DNA from 3 places in the Thalassobacillus sp. B23F22_16 genome. Region 2 is predicted to be linked to each of the others. Evidence: predicted binding sites of a transcription regulator. Region 2 holds the regulator's gene; each other region holds the start of a gene.

Region 1 (6,704 bases), on a different contig from region 2:
GAGGAGCCGGCCGTTCATCGAAATAGTTCTCCATATGCAAAAAGTGCGGCCTGTCTTTGAACCTGCCTTGCTTGTTATCGAGAATCGTGGTCCCATCAAAGTTGATGCCTTGTTCTTCAGCCATGGCAGCTAATGTTTCATAGGTTTCTCCTGTTTCATGGAATAAGTCGAGCTCGGAGCGATCACCCGCAGACGGCTTATCAAGCGTCAAGGCGACATGCACACACTTCGTACGTTTTAATAAACCCTCGATAACCATCATTTCCTGCGGGGTGAAGCTGTGAAAACCGTCAATATAAATTTCCGCGCCTTCCAGGAACCGTGCCGTCGGAATTTTATCCGCCAGCATCTGCAGCTGATCTTCCCCATCCATATATTGATCTCTAAGCGCATGGTCCAGCCGGTCATATATATAGCTTAAATCCTCAAGCTTATTGCGCAGGGCGATTTCACTGGCATATTGGTGTGTGAACTGATCAATAGCTTCCATCTGCCCATGGAGCACCTCCGGAGTAATCCGGTAACGTTTAAATTCGGTAATCATCCCTTCCAGTTGTTCCATGAAGCCCTGCTTTTCGATCGCTTTTTGAAAAACGAGCCAGTCCGTTGTCCGTTCTTCCGTGATTTTCCGAAGCATCATCTGAATTCCGGTAGAGCTTATGTACTTCCGGGTATTTCCTCCCGTTTCCTGCAGCACCCGCCATGCCAGCCTGGAAAAACTGAACACCTGAGCGCGGATCGAACCTTCAATCCCATCCCGCTGTAATAGTGCATATTCCTGCTGGAACGTCATCTGGTCCGGGACGAGATAGATAATCGGCGGTCCTTTTGGGTCTTCTTTTAACTTTGCTTCGATTTCTTCCATGACGGCAGAGCTTTTACCGGCTCCGGACCGTCCGAGTATGAATCGGATTCCCATCGAATGGTTTCCCCCTTCGTTATGCACATCGTTATGCCGTTTACATATCTTGAATTATATTATCGCTTATGAGAGGATGACAGATCATGAAGCAAACCTTCCAGGCACTGGTTCTGGTCATTTCCGGGATATTCATCGCCAGCAATTTATACACGATGCTCCCCCTTCACCCTGCCCTTGCCGAACATTTTGCGGCAACACCTGCCTTAACCTCTCTGACGAGCACGTCGTTCATTATCTTCTATGCCTGCGGGCTGCTGTGTTTTGGTGTCCTCGCTGACATCTATTCCAATGCACGGATCCTTAAGTCCGGTATGTTTGCTGTCACGGTGATTACCGCCCTGATTGCCTTGACCGACTCCCTTGGAATGCTGCTGGTGCTTCGGGCAGTGCAGGGGTTTTTTGCCGCAAGTTTTGCACCGCCTGCATTCAGCTACACGTTTAAACGGTTTTCGGGGGCGCGCCAGGCTTTTGTCATTGCTATGATCAATACCGGATTTTTGTTTGCCGGAATATTTGGCCAGCTGGTTTCCGGCTATTTCGGCTCATCCTACGGTTATCCCATGGTGTTTGTCGTATTCGCCATCTCCTACTTTTGTTGTGCTCTATTCATGGTAGCAGCTTTACGTCCGGCTGATGCTGTAGATAGGAGATATGCCTCGATTTCACTTACTACCATTCTATCATTTTTCAAGCAATCTTCCTTGCGAAAACTCTATTTGATCAGCTTCTTTCTACTATTTACCATCATGCTCTTCTACAGCAGTTTTGAATGGTATATGGAAAAAAGCCCCGAGCAACTGCCATTGACTCTGCAGCAATTCCGGATGCTCGGTCTGATTGGCGTGCTTCCTGCTTTTTTTGTCAGTCGTATGCAAAAACATCTCCATCCGGCGATCCTGTTATGCTTATTTTTAAGCTTGATGATGGGGGCATTCATCCCTGCTATGGTCAGTCTGTCAACCGCCACACTTATCTGGGCTTCGGTGATGATGATCGCCTCCACGTCGGTGACGATTCCGATGGTTATCGTCCTGATCGGCACTATCGCTGTCACAAACAAAGGGAGCGCCCTGTCCATCTACTCGTTCGTCTTATTATCCGGTGCAAGCGTCGGTTCTTTCCTTGCTCCGTTCCTGCCTCTGGAAGCGGCTGTTTATGTCATAGCCGTCTTGTTTGCCTGCTTCACCCTGGTATCTTATCGAATATATTCTAAGCAGGAAAAAGCCCTGCCGGCGAAATGAATCGGCCTGCAGGGCTGCTCGTTAGATCATGTTATTTTATTTTAAAACTGAATCGCTAATTGCGACATCGGCCAGTACCGGACATCGACTTTCCCAACGACGGTGTCCATCGATACAAACCCGAAGTAACGACTATCCAGACTGTCGCGACGATTGTCGCCCATCACGAACATCTGGCCCTCCGGTACTTCACTTTTACCAGTCACTTCTTCAAGCGTGAAGTCTTTCGTAAATAATTTACCGTCATCCGGGCGGAGTGCCTCTAAATATTCTTCCGGCTGTGCCTCGCCATTGATATATAACGTATCATCTTTGAATTCGATGTGATCCCCTGGTAAGCCGATCACTCGTTTCACATAATCCTCTTTTTCGTTGGCGTGAAATACGATGACATCCTGCCGATCGATTCCTTGCCAGTCATAAACCACTTTATTGACCATCAACAAGTTTCCATCATACAGCGTCGGTTCCATCGACTCTCCATCTACCACATAACTGGCAAACAAGTACGACCGGAACAAAAAGGCGATCACCAGCGCAAACAAAACAGTACGGAAAACTCGCCAAAAATTCTTCTTTTTCATTCTTTATGCCTCCACGGTGTGTGCTAACAACATCTTACCCGCTTTTGACATAATCTAATCGTTTTGGTAACGTTTCCGTTCTGCTTTTTTCTGCAGCCACTTTTCCAGAAACTTTCCAAGCACCCAGAACAACGTAATGCACACAGCAACTACAATCGTTTTCACCGGATTCTGGGCGAAAGATGTAATGCTTTCTCCGACATAGGCAATGGTGAAAATCATCACCGATTTCCCAAGCAGGACCGCCAGCACGAACTGCTGCCTGCTGACTCCCGACAATCCAGCCACGACATTGATGATCGAGGAAGGCGAGAACGGGAAACACATCAATAAAAATAACGGACCGAAGCCATGATTCTCGACCCAGGTCGTCACCTTTTTCACCTGTTTATGATTGGCAATGAACTGCATGAACCGCTTCTTTCCCAGCCTGCGGATTATCGTAAATACAATAACCGCTCCGACACTGGCTCCAATCCAGGAATAAAGAAAGCCTTTCAGCAATCCGTAGGCGACCGCATTCGCCAAAACGAATACAACCAGGGGAAGGATTGGAAGGAATGCCTCAATCATCGGCAGCAGGATACCTGGCAGGGGACCGAGCGCTTCGTACCTTTCCAACTGGGCCATGATATATTCATACAGTTTATCATCTTCATACATCTGCTGGAATTTATCAAAATTCAGGGTATAGATATACATCGAAAGTAGCTCCTTAGCTTGTACAATTCATTCCTATGTTTCCATTTTAATCAAAAACAGAAGCTTTGACTATTGATTGATGCAATAGCTGCTCTCGTATATAGCTTACCCTAAAATTCCCTCGCTCAGTGGAGTGCTTCCAAATTTTCCAGAAAAAACTTGCATACTTTTTTTCCGTTCGTGCTATAATACTCATAACAGAACATACGTTCGCAACGGAGGGAAATGTCATGCGCTATTTAAAAGAAGAAGAATTGGAGGTCACCTCCCGCTACCTCTTTCTTTCGATGGCACTAGTAGTCATCCAGCAGGATCGGCGGCACATCGAGAAAGGACAATTCAAAATCAAGGAACACTATTTGGAGTTGTTAGGGAAAATGGAATCAGAGGCCCGCACAGAAAGAAGAAACCTACGCGCCCGAATGGATCGGGAAAAACTTCAGGTCGTCCAGATCAGCAAGAACGATTCCTTCACTTCATTCCTGTTCCTCGCACATGGCTATGAAGAAAAACGCAATTATTTCAATCCGGCAATCCGTAAGAAAGTAGAAAATATCTTGTACGAACTTATGCAAAAGGCTCTGCGATCTGCTCCGCAGTATACAGAGAAGAATGCTTGATCCGATTTTCCAGAAGGAAACGGAATTGAGCGGTACGTTGAATCTGATTGGCAATCATGCCCGGTGAGACAGGGACAACGATGGAGGATCCATTGGTGAATTCGATAGTGGTCTGGTAGCCGTCAAGGCTGTTAAAAGAGCGGATATGGCTGTGGGAAATCCAGGAGCAGTCTTTTCGTTTCGGAGAAATTGTAGGAAAGAAGTAAATGCCCATCGACTGGGAAATTACAATCGGAGGTTTATGAGTAAACCCGGCAACTTGTTTCGTACCGGCTAAGCGTCCCGGCAGACTGGAAGCGAAATAGCGGCATGCTTCATCAACCAGCCGGCTTGGATGGACGGGAAGCTCATGCCTTGCACCGGTTTCAATTACCTCTGTCAAAACCTTTCCGTAAGACGTAGTGGTTGCCACCAGAGCAAGGGTCTGCGCTGTAATCTCAAAGGTATCTTTTTTAATTGGACTCATTCATGTCATCTTCCTTTCTGACTTAAAAGAATTCGTGCTATTTAAATGTACCACTAAACATGAAAAAAGTCCTAATTTTTCACAAATCTTTTTTAATTTATCAGGGAATGGCTATTCTGTCTGCTATAATTGAGCTGAAGGAACCTGCCTGGCCTCTAATTCTTCTTTATGGCCGTCATGCCAACAGTCATCATCCGGCCAGCCAAACTCAGGGTTAATACAGGTATAGATATCGAGTTCCCGTTCATTTAATTGGCTATTTTCCATTTCGCACACACCTCCCCTGTTAGTGTGTGCCTGTTATATCGTTTTTAAACAAGGAGGGATGGGTTATGTGGAAGAAAAAGAAATCGAAGCCTGCGCCAAAACCGACAGAAGTTTATGAACAGCGCAGCATTCCAATCCATGAAGTTCGAAAGGCAGTCAATGCCTATGCCAGCCAGCTTCCAAAAGGCGTCGAACTGAGTGTCATTATTAAAGAAGACTTGACGATCGACTACGACTTAATCGCCCCTTACCTGAAAGGTATCCCGGTAGAGACCTACTATATGTCGCGGGAGACCTATGAAATTTTTCCGGAAGAAGAGAAGCAGCTCGCGCTAGATCTCGACCATGTCCAGCGCGCCGTCGATCAATATATGAAAGCAACAAAGGAACTCCCCATCATAGAAAACGATCCCTACAAACGAGTCAGCTACTACAAACTCGAAACATTGAAACTGCTGCCTTACCGTCCTGACCGCGACTTTTACATCACTGACGAAGAATTCCTCATCACCTACCAGCCACCTTCAAAAAAATGACCAAACTCCTCACAGCATATGGAGTTTTTTTATGCAATTAAACGTTGTTGTCGGTTTCTCATAAGAGAGTTATTCCATTAAAGGGCCGAAAAGTCGAAGGCTTGATTTTGAGATATCATGGGTTCTTTGCCATAAAAGAATCAGGGGTGGCTGGGAGAAAAGAACCCCTGTTATAGAGGAGAATGTCTTCTACAGCCGCTGGTTACAAGCATGTTTTTACAAGTAGCTCTCCCTTTGGTTGAAATACTGCATAACGATGTTTCCGTTTCTCCCATAAATGCAAGGAGGGCCGGGAAATTGCGAGACTCCAATGGGAAGATAGTACATGGTGAGATCCCGCAGGGCTTTAGCCCGAGGAAGCTCACCGTACACCCATGGAAAGCGAGTAATTTCCCGGCCCTCCAAACCGTTACTACCGTAACGGAAACAACTTATCTCAAAACTGAGTCTTCAGTAAAAGGGAGCTTTACTTTAACAAAGCCTATGTTAAAAGAAGATAAAAAAAGGACCAATATCCAAACGGTGGATATTGGCCAAAGAGACGACTGGTTAAACTTTTGAGTGAGGGAATTAAATCCATGAAAAAGCTTGGGAAGCTTTTCCAATCTGTTGCCAATCACCGAGGTGATTAACAACTAACTCATGATTTAATTTTAATATATACCCGGTATTCCTTCACCGAAAAAGTATTGCGGTACACCGCAAAAACGTTTGCGCTATTGTTAGTTTTTGTCATAAAATTCTCATTTATTTGAAATTACACAGAATGTCAGTTGAAATTGTGAATTTGTTTTCAAATTTTTGTCATCAGTTCGTCACGAGTTTCCCCTATTTCCCCTACCAGAACATTGTATGATAAAAGTATATTCTATTCGTAATGATGCAGGGGGAGTTATAATGAAAAAAAGATATTATGCCATGTTTGCCGGGATTATTGCCATCGGGATCACGCTCGGTATTCTATATATTGAGGTTTGGCGTGATTCCGGCGTTCAGCTGCCGAAGGATGTCCTGCTTGAAACGGCTTCAGCAGAAAGCTATGATTTTGAAAACATGGAACCGAAAGTACGGCTTATCGAATTTTATTACACCCAGTGCCCGGATGTCTGCCCACTCACCACTCAAAGGATGATGCACCTTCGCGAGATGTTGAAAGAAGAAGGCGTGTATGGGGATAAAGTGGAATTCATTTCGATATCGATCGACCCGGAAAAGGATACGCCAGAACGTATTCAAAAATACATGGAGACTTATGCCATCAGCCCGGATGAAAATGGCTGGACTTTCTTAAGAGGATCGTTAGAAGACACAAAAGCTTTTGCAGAACCTTTCCGCTTCCGCTTTGAAGACCGTGGCACCGACTATA
Region 2 (6,704 bases):
ACCGATTGATGGTTCGATAGCTGGGCTCATAACCCTGAGCCAGCCACATCATGCGCACACTATCCTTGATCAGCCCTTCGATTTTTCTTCCTGAGAACACGGATTGGGTGTAGGCGCATAAAATGACCTTCATCATCATGCGTGGGTGATACGCCGGGCATCCCGTGTCACGCAGGAATGCTGAAAAGGCTTCATCCGGAATACTTTCCACCAACTCATGAACGGCATAGGCGATATCATTATCTTGTAGTTTCATTTCTACATCCATAGGCAAGATTACTTGGTTCATGTTATACTGTTTAAACATAAGGGCACCTCCGATGGTTATTGTGTGGTAACTTTAATTTTATCAGAGGTTGTCCTTATATTCTTATTAAAATAAAAGAAAACCATAAAAAGAGTGGTCCGCATCAAAATGATGCGGACCACTTTCTGTTTAAATTACTGGGTTTTGTCCCAGCCTCGTTGGATTAATGTTTCTTTTCGTTGCGTTGCATTCGTTTTACTTTTTCCGGTGTTACGTCATTTCCTTCCGGATCAACGACTTTCATACTTTTCAATTGGTTTTTGAAAGACTTCCGGACATTGCCGAGGTATTCTTGGCGTAATTGCTTTTGTTCGTCTTTCTCTGCTTTCGTAAGGGATTCTTTTTTCGATTTATTGGCTAATTCGTTTATACGATTTAGTTTATCTTTTGATAACATGCGTACACACTCCTTTTTGTGAGCCCTTAATTAAGAAAAGCCTGTTCTGTTCCCTCAAATACTTATAAAGGAATAAGTAGCTAAACTTCTCTCTAAGTGCTAAAAAGACAAGTGTCCTATGACCCTTGTCTTCTATATAATATTAACTTTTATCTTCTTCTTTTTCAAGTGAGATGTATTCACGGTAACGCCGGTGGACAGTCGCTTTGGAAACATCATAACCAAGCCCGCGCAAGGTGGCGGCAATTTCTTCGAAAGTCAACTTATTGGACCTAAGCCGGACAACTTCCTCTATCGGAAATTCAATCCGCTCCCTCCCTCTTGCCAGTTGCTGGTTGGAAAGATTCTTACCCGGGTCATAACCTCGTTCCATCGCTTTGTTCATGCCGCGCTTTATTTTCAGGTTATGGATTTTACGCTGGTACTCCTCCACAATACCTACTATCTGCAGAACCATGGAGTCGGATTCAGACAGCTGCAGCTCTCCCTGATGGGAAAGAGACCAGACATGCACGTCCATTTTGTTAAGCTGATGAAACAGCGCAATTTTTGTATTGCCCCGCCCTAAGCGTGTTTCATCCTGAATCAGCAAGCCTTCCGCCTGTCCATCCGAAAACCGGTCAAGCAACCGGAATACACCCTCACGCTCAATTTCGTATCCGCTCGCTTGTTCTTTTATTACGTCCACTACTTCCATGTCTTTCTGTTCGGCCATAGCAAGAAGCTCTGACTCCTGCCTGGCTAATGACGTTACCTGTGCTTCTTTTTCTGTACTTACCCTGCAATAAATGATTACGTTCATTCCTGCGACCCTCTCTGCTTGTTAATACGGATAATAAACTATAGACCTAATGTCAGCTGCTGATCGTCATGGCAGCATATAAGAATGCCAGACTCAAAATGAAAAGAATAATATAGGTCATGTCCAACTTAGACAGTTTATCAAACATTTTAACCCCTCCATACAGAACTTTTGTTCGCATTTGTTAATTTCATTATATACGAACATTCGTTCTTGTCAAGAAAAAATCGAACGAATGTTTGTATTGTGGAAATCATCATGGTACAATGTGGTTAATAAAAACATATGTACGAGGTGTGCTTATATGAGTAAATTATCGAAGCGGCAACAGGAAATATTGAAATTCATAAAAGAAGAAGTACTGGCAAAAGGCTATCCACCTTCTGTACGCGAAATCGGACAGGCTGTAGGACTGGCCTCCAGCTCCACGGTCCACGGCCACCTTGCGAGGTTAGAGAAAAAAGGATTCATCCGACGGGATCCAACAAAGCCTCGCGCTATTGAAGTATTGGAATTAGAAGAAGAACAAAATATTCCGAGAAGTGAAGCCTCCTATGCGCCGGTAATTGGTAAAGTCACAGCAGGCTCACCTATTACAGCAATCGAAAATATTGAAGAATATGTGCCGCTGCCGGAAAACCTGGCCGGCGGTGAAGAAAATACGTTCGTACTTGTAGTCGAAGGAGAAAGTATGATTGAAGCTGGTATATTGGATGGAGATATGGTCATCGTGAAACAGACACCAACCGCTCAAAATGGAGAAATAGTCGTTGCGATGACGGAAGACGAGGAAGCTACGGTCAAACGGTTCTTCAAAGAAAAAAACCATATCCGCCTGCAGCCTGAAAATGCTACGATGGAACCGATTGTCCTTCAGGAGGTATCCATTCTAGGAAAAGTAGTGGGGTTATACCGTTCGATCCATTAATACACCCTCCCTTATAATAAGTGTCAATCATAAATAAGCTTAAAAGGACAACCACCTAATAATAATAGCGGTGATTGTCCTTTTGTTTTGTATTAAATACTGAATCATTTACCTTAGAGGAATACCAAACTCAAGAATTACTATAAAGAGCGCTAATTTTGCGCTCATTTTTATCTATTCATAGACATAGGACTAATTAACTGAATTGTCTATATATTCTGACTATAACTTGATTTTCCACCTAACACTCCTTTATAATAACGTACAACAGTTATTAAAGAATGTGTTCATCATTATAAGGGAGGAATTGAATGAAGAAAGAGAACCTTCGCATGGTAGATATCACAGAGAGTATTAATGGAAAGTTAGAAGAAGGAAATATTAATTTATATCTTTAATAAGGAAAAAATCGGCCGGATTTTGATGACTGGCGGTGAAAATCGTTACGAAATGATAGAAGGTTTCAAATACCAAAAAGGAAAAATCTTTCGTATAAATAAAGTGAATGATATTCAGCAATACGTAAGTGATTGCGATCTTGGCTGGTGTTGAGCCATAAATAAAGCCATTGATGCAAAGCATCAATGGCTTTATTTTGATTAATATACGGAGATATACTGTTCACGTTCCCCAGGGTGGACTTGTGTACGGAATAGATTTTATGGATACAAAATATTCGTTTTTAATCATTTAAATACGATCATAATCAGTATACTTATCAAATAGTCTACCCTTTTAGTTAAGTAATACAAGGTGGAAACCTGCCTGATTTATAACTTCCCCCATCCTTCTGGTTCCACATTTTACGTTTATACTTATCTGAGTAATGATTAGCTTCGTTTCTTCGAGGTTTACAATGCTTTGCTTTTAACGCAATATAAACCTCCTTCAGTACTTGTATAGATTGGCATAAATGAATCGACCCAATGCCACATATGTAAATATCACCATCCGTTCATACAAAAACTCCTTATTTCTTATTCCGCTCCGTTAGTGAAAAAAAGATCGTCCGACTTGGACAATCTCCTCCTATCATGGAATAATGAGGCCAATCCAATACTTTAAATTGCCCCCGTTTCATTAAGACTCGATTTCAAGATAATCAGTCTTCTAATTTATTTGTAATCGCTATTAACATCTAAGCTTTTGATTGGAGAGAGTATTGAAACATCAAAACATTGCCTTAAAGAGATTTTACTCATATTATAATAAATTAACGCGGCGAATAATAAACAAGCTGTCGAGACTTACTCAACAGCCTAGAAAATTTATGGGAAAACTTTTAGCTTCTTTAATATGTAAACAATCCATCCAATGACAAGAAAACCCCCGACATACATAAGGATGGTATAAAAGAAATTCCATGTTTGATCATATTTTATTGTTTCTACTAGAAGAGCCAGCCCTTCTAAGCCCGTCATACCTCCGATGAATATAATATAGACCCAGAGGGGATTAGTGTTTTTGTACACCAGCATATAGGTGAACCAGGCTCCGGCGACAGTGAAGATTCCTAAATCTAAAAACAAGGAATCCAGTAAAACAATCGTCGGCATATGATTCACTTTCCACAGTCCCATATGAATGCCTGCCTGGTTCAAAACAACCGCAATCAATGCGGTAATGGGTGCCGTCGTATAAAAAATTTTGGGTGCTTTTTTATATAAATAAATGCCTATAATCCAAGGAAAGACAAAGCCTGCAATTATAATAAATACCATTTCTACCACCTCATGTTAGTACTGTGTCTTTTCTCATTTTTTATTCTATAAGAGATAATGTATCTAATCCACTTTATCAGACAGTTTCAGCTATTTGATTTCCAGTTCGAAAGGAACTTCAGAATTCTATTTCCAACCTTTTATTATTATCTCGAAACTGAGTCTACAAATATACTGCCCTATACTTAAGTACACAAAAGACGACTATTCTTATTGAATATTCGTCCACTCGTATATTATTATTATTAACCAGATTATTTCTGGTTTTAAATCTCTCATACCTTTAGCTTCCTTCATCAACTTGGATACAAAGTGATATCTTTCAATCCTACGCAATTGGACGCCCTCCGAAATTTTTATATTTGCAAAACCAAAACAGACATTAAAGATGCGTATTTAGTTGCTCAAGTAATACGCATCGACTCTCCAGAAGCGACTTCTGTGACTGCTAAACTAAAGTAGACAGTTTCCGCTAGATTAGAAGAAACACTTATTTACCCAAATATACCAGTAAAATATACAGCTCTCCCATTGTATGATATTTAAGATTATACAGACATCAATGGAGGGCTCAGAAAAGGTGGATAAGTGGGAAATGTATATGGAGATTCAACAGTTAATTAAGCAAGGATTTAGTAAATCGAAGGTGGCGGAAAAGTTAGGGGTTTCAAGATCAACGGTATATCGCAACCTGCAGAAGTCTCCTTCGGAGATGGCTGAATGGGTAGAAAGAATAAAAACGAGAGAGAAAAAGTTAGATCCTTACAAAGCGTTAATTTTATCCTGGCTGAGAGAACATCCTGATATGTCGGCAGCACAAGTGCAAGATTGGTTACAGGAAAGGTATGAATCACTGGAGATTGGCGAGAGCACGGTTCGTGCCTACGTTAGAGAATTACGTACTGAATATAGAATAGAGAAAGAGACTCTACCACGGAATTATGAAGCTATTCCTGACCAGCCAATGGGAGAACAAATGCAGGTTGATTTTGGTCATACAAAACAAAGAACACCTGACAATCAAGAGGTGAAGCTGAGCTTTATCGCATTTGTTTTGTCTAACTCGAGATACAAATATAAAAAATGGTTAGACAGACCTTTCACTACCCAGGATGTGATGGAAGCACATGAAGATGCATTTCGGTGGTATGGCGGAATCCCAAGAGAAATCGTTTATGATCAGGATAATTTAATCGTGGTCAGTGAAAATGGCGGGGATCTTATCTTAACGAAAGAGTTTCAACACTATAAGGAAACCAGGCGTTTAAACCTTAGGGTTTGTAGAAAAGCTGAGCCGGAAAGTAAAGGGAAAATTGAAAATGTGGTTGGCTTTATCAAGCATAACTTTGCAAGACATAGAGTGTTTCACAACATTGATTCCTGGAATGAGCAGGGTTGGCAGTGGCTAAACCGGACAGGGAACTATAAAATCCATAACACAACAAAAAAAAGACCGGCCGAAGTGTTCTCCTTGGAAAAGCAACACTTAAGACCAGTCGCAGAAAAATTAACTATCAAAAACAATTATGAAAATAGTATAACAAGAAGCGTCCATAAGGACAATACAATTCGTTATTTGTCGAATCGGTATTCTCTTCCACTTGGAACATTCCATAAATATGATACCGTCGGTATCAAGGAAACGGAAGACAAACAACTATTCATCTATATTACCGATACAGGAGAATTGATTGCAAAACACACTATTCCTGAAGGAAAAGGCCAATTAGTAAAGGATAGAAGCCATTCGCGCGATCGAACAAAAGGCATCAATGCATTTATGGATACGGTTGCGAAACGGTTTGAAGAGGTAGATTCCGCATACGACTATCTTAATATCATCCGGCAAAACTACCCTCGGTATATTAGAGATCAGTTGCAGATTATTTTAAAGCAGACAAAGGAGAACAATGGGGCAATCTTATCAGCAGCACTGAAAGAATGTGTGAAAAGAAATCTTTATAGTGCGACAGATTTTAGCGATATCGTTTCATACATCAAACGACAACGCCAAGTTGATGATACAGTAACCGATAACGCCCGGGCTGTATCATCTATAAATAAGATTTCAGGCTGGCTCATGGATACGGAAGCCCAAAAGAGAACAGTAAATGCCTATACTGAAATATTGGAGGGTGAGTCTAATTGAGTCAGCTGAATCAATTACAAGATTTGATGAAAACCCTCCGCCTGACCGAAACAGCTAACCATCTTCCTACACTCATAAGAGAAGCTGAGCAAAAGGACGCATCCTTTACTCAGTTTCTCCTGGATGTAGCAACCTATGAACAAAAGCGCAGAGAAGAAAAGCTATTAGAGAAACGGTTTAAATGGGCGACGTTCCCGTTTTTCAGCACTTTGGAAGAATACGATTTAAAAGAACAGAAATCATTAAGTTCGAAGAAACTAAATCAGTTAAAGGACTTAACGTGGATGGAGCAGCTATATAATATTATTTTCCTTGGCCCGCCAGGCGTCGGCAAAACCCACCTATCGATTGGGCTGGGCATTGAGGCTCTCAACCAAGGATATAAAGTGATTTTTACTAC
Region 3 (6,704 bases), on a different contig from region 2:
GATTTTAATCGGAATCGTGATAGCTATGCTGGGCTGGGCGGTCTATGATATGCTAGGTGACAAAGGTGACTCAGGAACTTCTGGAGAAAAAGAGCCTCAGATGAGGGTCGCAGGAGATGGAGAAGGTCCAGAAGGGGACGAAGCTTCCGAAAATGAAGACGTTGCCGGGGGCGAGGTCGGTTTACAAAAAGGTCAGAAAGCACCTGATTTTGAACTCCAGACGATGGACGGTGAAACGGTCAAACTTTCCGATTACCGCGGTCAGAAAGTAATGATCAATTTCTGGGCTACCTGGTGTCCGCCGTGCCGGGCGGAGATGCCGGACATGCAGAAGTTCTATGAGAACGAAGATGTCGAAATTTTGGCCGTGAACCTTACGCAAACGGAAAGCGACGCTAGTGACGTCACAAAATTTGTCGATGACTTCGGGCTGACCTTCCCGATTCTCATGGATGAGAATATTGCGGTTGCCAACCAATATGAAATTAAACCGATTCCAACTTCCTATTTCGTCGATTCGGAAGGTTACATTCAATATGTAGCTTTGGGAGCGATGAATTACGACTTGATGATTCAACAGTACGAACAGATGGATTGATGCCTATCATAAACGAATGGTGGTTGACATGAACGAGAAAATTTTAGTGGTAGAAGACGATCCGATGATCATGAACCTGGTTACCATTTACTTAGAGAAAGCCGGTTATGATGTAGTAACGGCAGAGGACGGGGAAAAGGCGAAAGACATGTACTTCACCCACGCCCCCTGCCTGATTATATTAGACTTGATGCTTCCCAAGGTTAGCGGGGAAGCATTTTGTCGTTGGGTAAGAAAGCAGGATGCAAGAGAAGTTTCCATCATCATATTATCGGCAAAAGCGCGCACAGAAGACAGGATTGCCGGGCTTAAAATGGGGGCGGATGACTATCTGACCAAGCCATTCAGTCCTGAAGAGCTGGTTGCCCATGTAGAAGCAGTATTGCGCCGCACTGGTCAGCACTGCCAGAAAATCACCTATGACGGGTTGAGCATTATGCCGCGGAAAGGGGAAGTTACCCTGAATGGCGAACAGCTGAACCTGACAAATTATGAATTCAACCTGTTATATGTGTTCATGGAAAATCCTAATATCGTTCTTTCCCGTGAACACCTGCTCAATCATCTGAACCCCTATGATGAAAATGAAAGCTTTGAACGGACGATTGATGTGCATGTTAAAAAGCTTCGGAAGAAAATCGAGGACGATCCCACGAAACCAAAACGGCTGATCACTGTAAGAGGAATGGGGTATAAATTTGTGGCAGAAAATTAAATCCTGGCGGGAAAAGATGGCCACCCAATTGCTATGGCGACTGACCATCACCAATATCATCATCATTGCCTTATTTATTTTATTAAGCGGTGTTGCTGTCTACCAGACTGCCTGCTTTCTGGTGGGAAGGATTACGGATGTCGGTATGGCTCGCCAGTTAAGTTTCAATTCCACGCTGTTTCAATATTTATGGATTTTTAGTCTGATTGCTATTGTCAGTGGGAGTGTCGTTCATTACTTTATGATGAAGCAAATGATGCAGCCGATCACCGAACTTACTGAGTCGATGAAACGGTTGAAACAGGGGAGCTATCCAGCTGTACTGGAGACGAAAAACAAAGATGAAATCGGACAGCTAGTCGAACATTTTAATGAAATGAATCTGCTGCTTCGTGAAAATGAACAAAAGCGTAATAAGATGTTGACGGATATGGCTCATGAATTACGTACTCCGCTAGCGAATATCAACGGCTACCTGGAAGGGTTGAGCAAAGGCGTCATTGAAGGGTCGCCGGAACTTTATCATTCCCTGCATCAGGAGGCGAAGCGGATTACCGCCATGATGCAGCAGCTGCACGAAGTGAAAGAATGGGACAGTCTCGGCGGACAGTCCTACCCGGAAAGAGAAATGGTGGAAATCAGCGATTTAGTTGCTAATTGTGTCCAGTTATTTCAATGGGAGCTGGACAATCAAAAGGTTAAAGTAGTTACCGAAGTGGAGGAAAGCCGGTTATTCGTTCACCGGGAAGGCATCCAGCAGGTACTCACCAACCTTCTTCAGAATGCCATCCAGTACTACGAGGGCGAAGAGCCGATAACAATTACCGGTAAACAGACGGAAACAGCCTATCAGCTCTCTGTTGCAGGGCCTGGCTCTTACATTTCAGAAACGGAAAAAACAAAGATATTTGAACGCTTTTACCGTATCGATCCGTCGAGAAGCAGGGAAACAGGCGGAAGTGGACTGGGACTTGCGATCAGCAAAGAAATTATCGAGCAGCATAATGGAAGTGTCCAGTTAGATACAGATGGTTATCATCATACCTTTACCTTCACACTCCCGCTTCCATGACGAATTCAAGGATAAAACGTCAATTTTTGGCAGTCTGTGAAATTAGCTTTACCCTGCTGTTAGAATTATATATAATAAGAACAAACGTTCGGAATGACAGGAGGGTGCATGATGGATAAGCATAATAAAGACCGAGGAACCATTAAGTGGACATCGTTGATGCTGCCGGAGCATGTCCAATTAGTGAAAGAGCTTTGGAAAGAAGATGAACGTGTGGAAAAAGGCATCATTGATGAACAAAAAGCTGTAGAAATCGATTTTTTACTGCAGCGGGCCCTGAATGACAATTTGACCGTGGAGATCATTTTTCATAATGGGTTTGAACATGAACGGCGCTATGGGAAAATCAATTCGATCTGTTCCATGAGAAAAGAGCTTCATGGTACAAAGGAAGCCACGAAGCATACGTTTACACTGCCTTTAAATGACATCGTCGATATTACCATCCTGTAAACACCTGAATGAAAAGGAAAATAATTGAAATATCCAACAACTTATATTAAGCTGGTTGTAACAGTGTATTAAAGGGGATTGTAATGGGGAAATTATTCAGTTTTAAAGGCTTAATGACAATTTTAATTGTTTTGGTAGTTGGTTCGCTCGGGTTTTTTGGCGTACTTATATTTACGGATATCAACGAAAATAAATCAGAAAATACAGTTGCTTCAGAATCCAGTATTGAAGAGGAAAACCCATCTGAGTCAGGCGGAGAGGCAGAGGCTAAGCCGGCAAATAAAGAAGGTTTTGAGGATGCGGGGGATTTAATAGCTGTCGCTCACCGTTATTATAATGACACAACCGGCTATGGAAAGCTGGAAGATGGCGTCAAATGGAGTGAGCAGCGGGAAAAGGCAGATCAGTACTTAACTTACATTGAGGACAACACATTTGAAGACCCGCCTACCTTACAGACCGATATGGATGCAGTTGCTCAGTATTTGAAACAAATAGTCGACGGATCCAAAGAATTAGATAACGTAAGGCAGGCCCATCGTTATTTTCATGACCTCGATATTGCCATTAATAATTACACGAATTATACAGATGTCTGGGACGTAACAGAAACGCCTGTCAACTGATTCAGGAAAAGACTCTTACCTTCAGGGTAAGGGTCTTTTGGTATCTGGATGGACTTTGTAATTTCTTCAAATGGAAGGGGGGGTGGAACCATGTGGAAAGCATATGCATTGGTTATGCTCGCTATTATATTGTTTTCGGGAAATTTTATCGCTGGCAAGGTGGCTACAGCAGCAATCGCCCCATTTACGCTGGCCTGGCTGCGGACATTAATCGCCTTCTTACTGTTATTGACGTTTGCGAGACAGGAATTCAAGTATGCCCGTCCGGTGATGATGAAAAATTGGAAAGCTTTATATGGAATGGCGATGACGGGGGTGGTGTTATTTCCGGCCCTTGTGTACACTTCCTTGAATTATACGACTACCATTAATGCATCTATTGTAGAGGCTTTGACGCCTTCCGTTGCGATGGTGCTCGGCTTTTTATTCTTAAGGGAACGTTTTACTCCCTCTCAATTAACAGGGGTGCTTATTTCTTTTCTCGGTGTCCTTTACATCATCACACAAGGATCATGGGAAGTATTGACAGGCTTAGGATTTAACATTGGAGATTTGATTATGCTGAGCGCGGTCGTAAGCTGGGCTTTTTATTCTTTACTGGTCAATAAGCATGGACCGAAGTTTCCGATGTATGGAAGTCTGCTGTTCATGTTGGGAATGGGAAATGTCACCCTGCTGATAATGGCAGCGATCATCGAATGGCTGCCCCGGGGATTTGAAATTGACTGGTCTTCACAAGTGATTTGGAGTGTGCTTTACACTGGTATCTTCCCGGCTGTTATCGCTCTGATTGCCTGGAACCAGGCCGTGTCGATGATCGGTCCTTCAAAGGCTGCGGTGTTTTTGAATTTGATACCTGTAATCACAGCGGTTATGGCGTTCATTTTTTTAGGAGAAGCAATAACCAGTGCACAGTTAGTAGGGGGGATGTTTGTGTTAGGCGGTGTCTATATGACGACACGAAGACAAAAAAAGAGAGAGGCGGCTAATCCTTAGCATCCTCTCCGTGCGTTTCTGTCCATGCCACCCTTCCGGCCAGCAAAAAAATCAGGCTGGAAGCCAGGAATACGAAGCTGATTATCGTATCGTGAAGGATGAACATCATGATGGCTCCGGTTAGTGCGTTCATGATTCCGACGGTGACAAACATCCAGGCAATCAAGTTCTTTTGTTCCATGGCAAGTCACCCCATTCCTATGGTTACTTAGAGTATAGCGCAAACGAAAGGGCAATACATGGGTCGATGCGCGTGTTTAGGACAGGACTTTGGGTGGAAGATAATTTACAGGAACTCACATTCCGATTTAGAGGAGGATTATCTTGCAAACCCATAAACTATACATTGATGGTCAATATATAGAATCTACTGGAAATGAATGGCTCGATATCATTAATCCGGCAACAGAAGAGGTGATTTCACAGACACCCCGAGGCACAGAGGAAGATATCGATCGTGCTGTCAAAGCGGCTTTCAACGCCCAGAAAGATTGGGAACTGAAACCAAACATTGAACGTGGAAAAATCGTCCGCGAAATTGGTGACCGCATCGAAGCAAAACGTGAGCGGTTCATTGAATTGCTGCAGGAAGAACAGGGGAAAGACTATGAGCTTGCCAGCGGAGAAATTGATCTCGCGATTGATTATTTCCGTTACATGTCCGAATGGGCACGGCGAATCGAAGGAGAAATCGTCCCAAGTGACCGCCCTAATGAGCACATTCACATTTACAAAAAACCAATCGGCGTCATCGGCGGTATTGTGCCTTGGAACTTCCCGATGTTCATTTTGGCGCGTAAGGTAGCGACAGCACTCGTTACTGGCTGTACGATAGTATTGAAACCGAGTCAGCAGACACCGAACACCGCGATGGAATTTACAAAAATCATTGATGACATGAGTGAAATTCCAAATGGCGTCTATAACCTTGTCACTGGCACAGGATCTGAAATCGGAAATGCCCTTGCTTCTCATGAAAAAGTCCATATGGTGACGATGACCGGAAGCATCCCGGCAGGCACAAAGGTAATGGAAGCAGCTGCGCAGAATATTACGAAAGTGAATCTCGAATTAGGCGGGAAGGCACCTGCAATTGTCACAGAAAACGCTGATCTTGACCTTGCTGCTGAAAATATAAAAATGTCACGTCTTGCTAATAATGGACAAGCATGTACCAATGCAGAACGGGTATATGTCCATGAAAGCGTGGCAGAGGAGTTTTTAGAGATACTGAAAGAAAAAATCGAAGATGTCACGATTGGTGATCCACTGGAGAATAAAGAAGCGGATGTTGGTCCATTAGTAAGTGAAGACCGCAGGGAGACCGTTGAAGAGATGGTTACGAATGCTGTCGATGCCGGAGCGGAAGTAGTGACTGGCGGCGAGCGTCCGCAGGAATTTGATAAAGGGTTCTTCTATAAACCGACCATTTTGAAAAATGTGAAGCAGAATATGGAAATCATCCAGGAAGAGATTTTTGGTCCTGTCATACCGGTGACTACCTTCTCCAATTTGGATGAAGCAATTGAAATGGGTAACGATACCGTTTATGGCCTCTCTTCTTCCGTATATACGGAAGATTATCATGAAGCGATGCGAGTCGTGAATGAGTTGAAATTCGGTGAAACGTTCATCAATCGTGAAAACTTCGAAGCCGTCCAGGGCTACCATGCCGGGATGAGACAATCGGGACTTGGCGGCGCTGATGGCAAGCACGGCGTTGAAGACTTCCTCGTCACCCAAACCGTCTATATGCAGTATAAAGACGATAAACAATAAAGCATATGCAGGATTGTATTAAAAATATTTTTTTCGATCATTTCATTTAGAATCAATAATGATGTGTTTCGTGCGAAGATACTGATCTAAGTTAAAATATAATTTACGAGCAAATACAAAAATCCCAGCAGTTTCGATAACTGCTGGGATTTGTTTTATTTCATAGATTCTGCTAAATGAAAGCTTTGTTTATCTTTTTTTGCTGTTTTTACTAACAAGTAAGCGATTGGAGTATCGACGGCTGCGACGAGGAACTTGAATACATACTGCGTAGCGATCATTCCAAGTAAAGCCGCAGTTGGCATCGTACCGGCAAATGCAATGGTAATGAAGACGACGGTATCAATCAATTGGCTCGACATCGTCGACAAATTGTTCCGAAGCCATAGCTTCTGCTCACCATGCTTCTTCTTTAAGCGATGGAAGATGAAGACATCGAAATTTTGACTGGCAACATAAGACACC

Evidence for each region. Region 2 encodes LexA, which represses DNA repair genes until DNA is damaged. Its sites were predicted from a motif close to CGAACATATGTTCG; they were not measured.
Region 1: the regulator LexA is predicted to act here: its motif matches at 3,649-3,662, upstream of ACGTNI_RS14230 (YhjD family protein).
Region 3: the regulator LexA is predicted to act here: its motif matches at 2,463-2,476, upstream of ACGTNI_RS04990 (YolD-like family protein).

Annotation. Positions count from the first base shown of each region.
Region 1 is NZ_JBIEKD010000018.1:43,184-49,887, forward strand. Features, by position in the region: gene addB (helicase-exonuclease AddAB subunit AddB) at 1-919, opposite strand, end outside; gene ACGTNI_RS14215 (MFS transporter) at 1,006-2,163, shown strand; gene lepB (signal peptidase I) at 2,205-2,747, opposite strand; gene ACGTNI_RS14225 (TVP38/TMEM64 family protein) at 2,802-3,449, opposite strand; gene ACGTNI_RS14230 (YhjD family protein) at 3,680-4,069, shown strand; gene ACGTNI_RS14235 (competence protein ComK) at 4,017-4,535, opposite strand; gene ACGTNI_RS14240 (hypothetical protein) at 4,659-4,802, opposite strand; gene ACGTNI_RS14245 (DUF3939 domain-containing protein) at 4,868-5,338, shown strand; gene ACGTNI_RS14250 (hypothetical protein) at 5,636-5,899, shown strand; gene ACGTNI_RS14255 (SCO family protein) at 6,236-6,704, shown strand, end outside.
Region 2 is NZ_JBIEKD010000002.1:240,891-247,594, reverse strand. Features, by position in the region: partial or broken gene ACGTNI_RS03780 (transposase) at 1-307, opposite strand, end outside; gene ACGTNI_RS03775 (DUF896 domain-containing protein) at 471-704, opposite strand; gene ACGTNI_RS03770 (YneB family resolvase-like protein) at 847-1,506, opposite strand; gene lexA (transcriptional repressor LexA) at 1,811-2,434, shown strand; gene ACGTNI_RS03760 (DUF2553 family protein) at 2,813-2,986, shown strand; gene ACGTNI_RS03755 (hypothetical protein) at 3,703-4,155, opposite strand; partial or broken gene ACGTNI_RS03750 (IS110 family transposase) at 4,438-4,593, shown strand; gene istA (IS21 family transposase) at 4,736-6,304, shown strand; gene istB (IS21-like element helper ATPase IstB) at 6,331-6,704, shown strand, end outside.
Region 3 is NZ_JBIEKD010000004.1:22,568-29,271, reverse strand. Features, by position in the region: gene ACGTNI_RS05005 (peroxiredoxin family protein) at 1-598, shown strand, start outside; gene ACGTNI_RS05000 (response regulator transcription factor) at 627-1,313, shown strand; gene ACGTNI_RS04995 (HAMP domain-containing sensor histidine kinase) at 1,297-2,385, shown strand; gene ACGTNI_RS04990 (YolD-like family protein) at 2,497-2,838, shown strand; gene ACGTNI_RS04985 (hypothetical protein) at 2,922-3,464, shown strand; gene ACGTNI_RS04980 (DMT family transporter) at 3,555-4,460, shown strand; gene ACGTNI_RS04975 (hypothetical protein) at 4,450-4,641, opposite strand; gene aldA (aldehyde dehydrogenase) at 4,785-6,239, shown strand; gene ACGTNI_RS04965 (queuosine precursor transporter) at 6,395-6,704, opposite strand, start outside.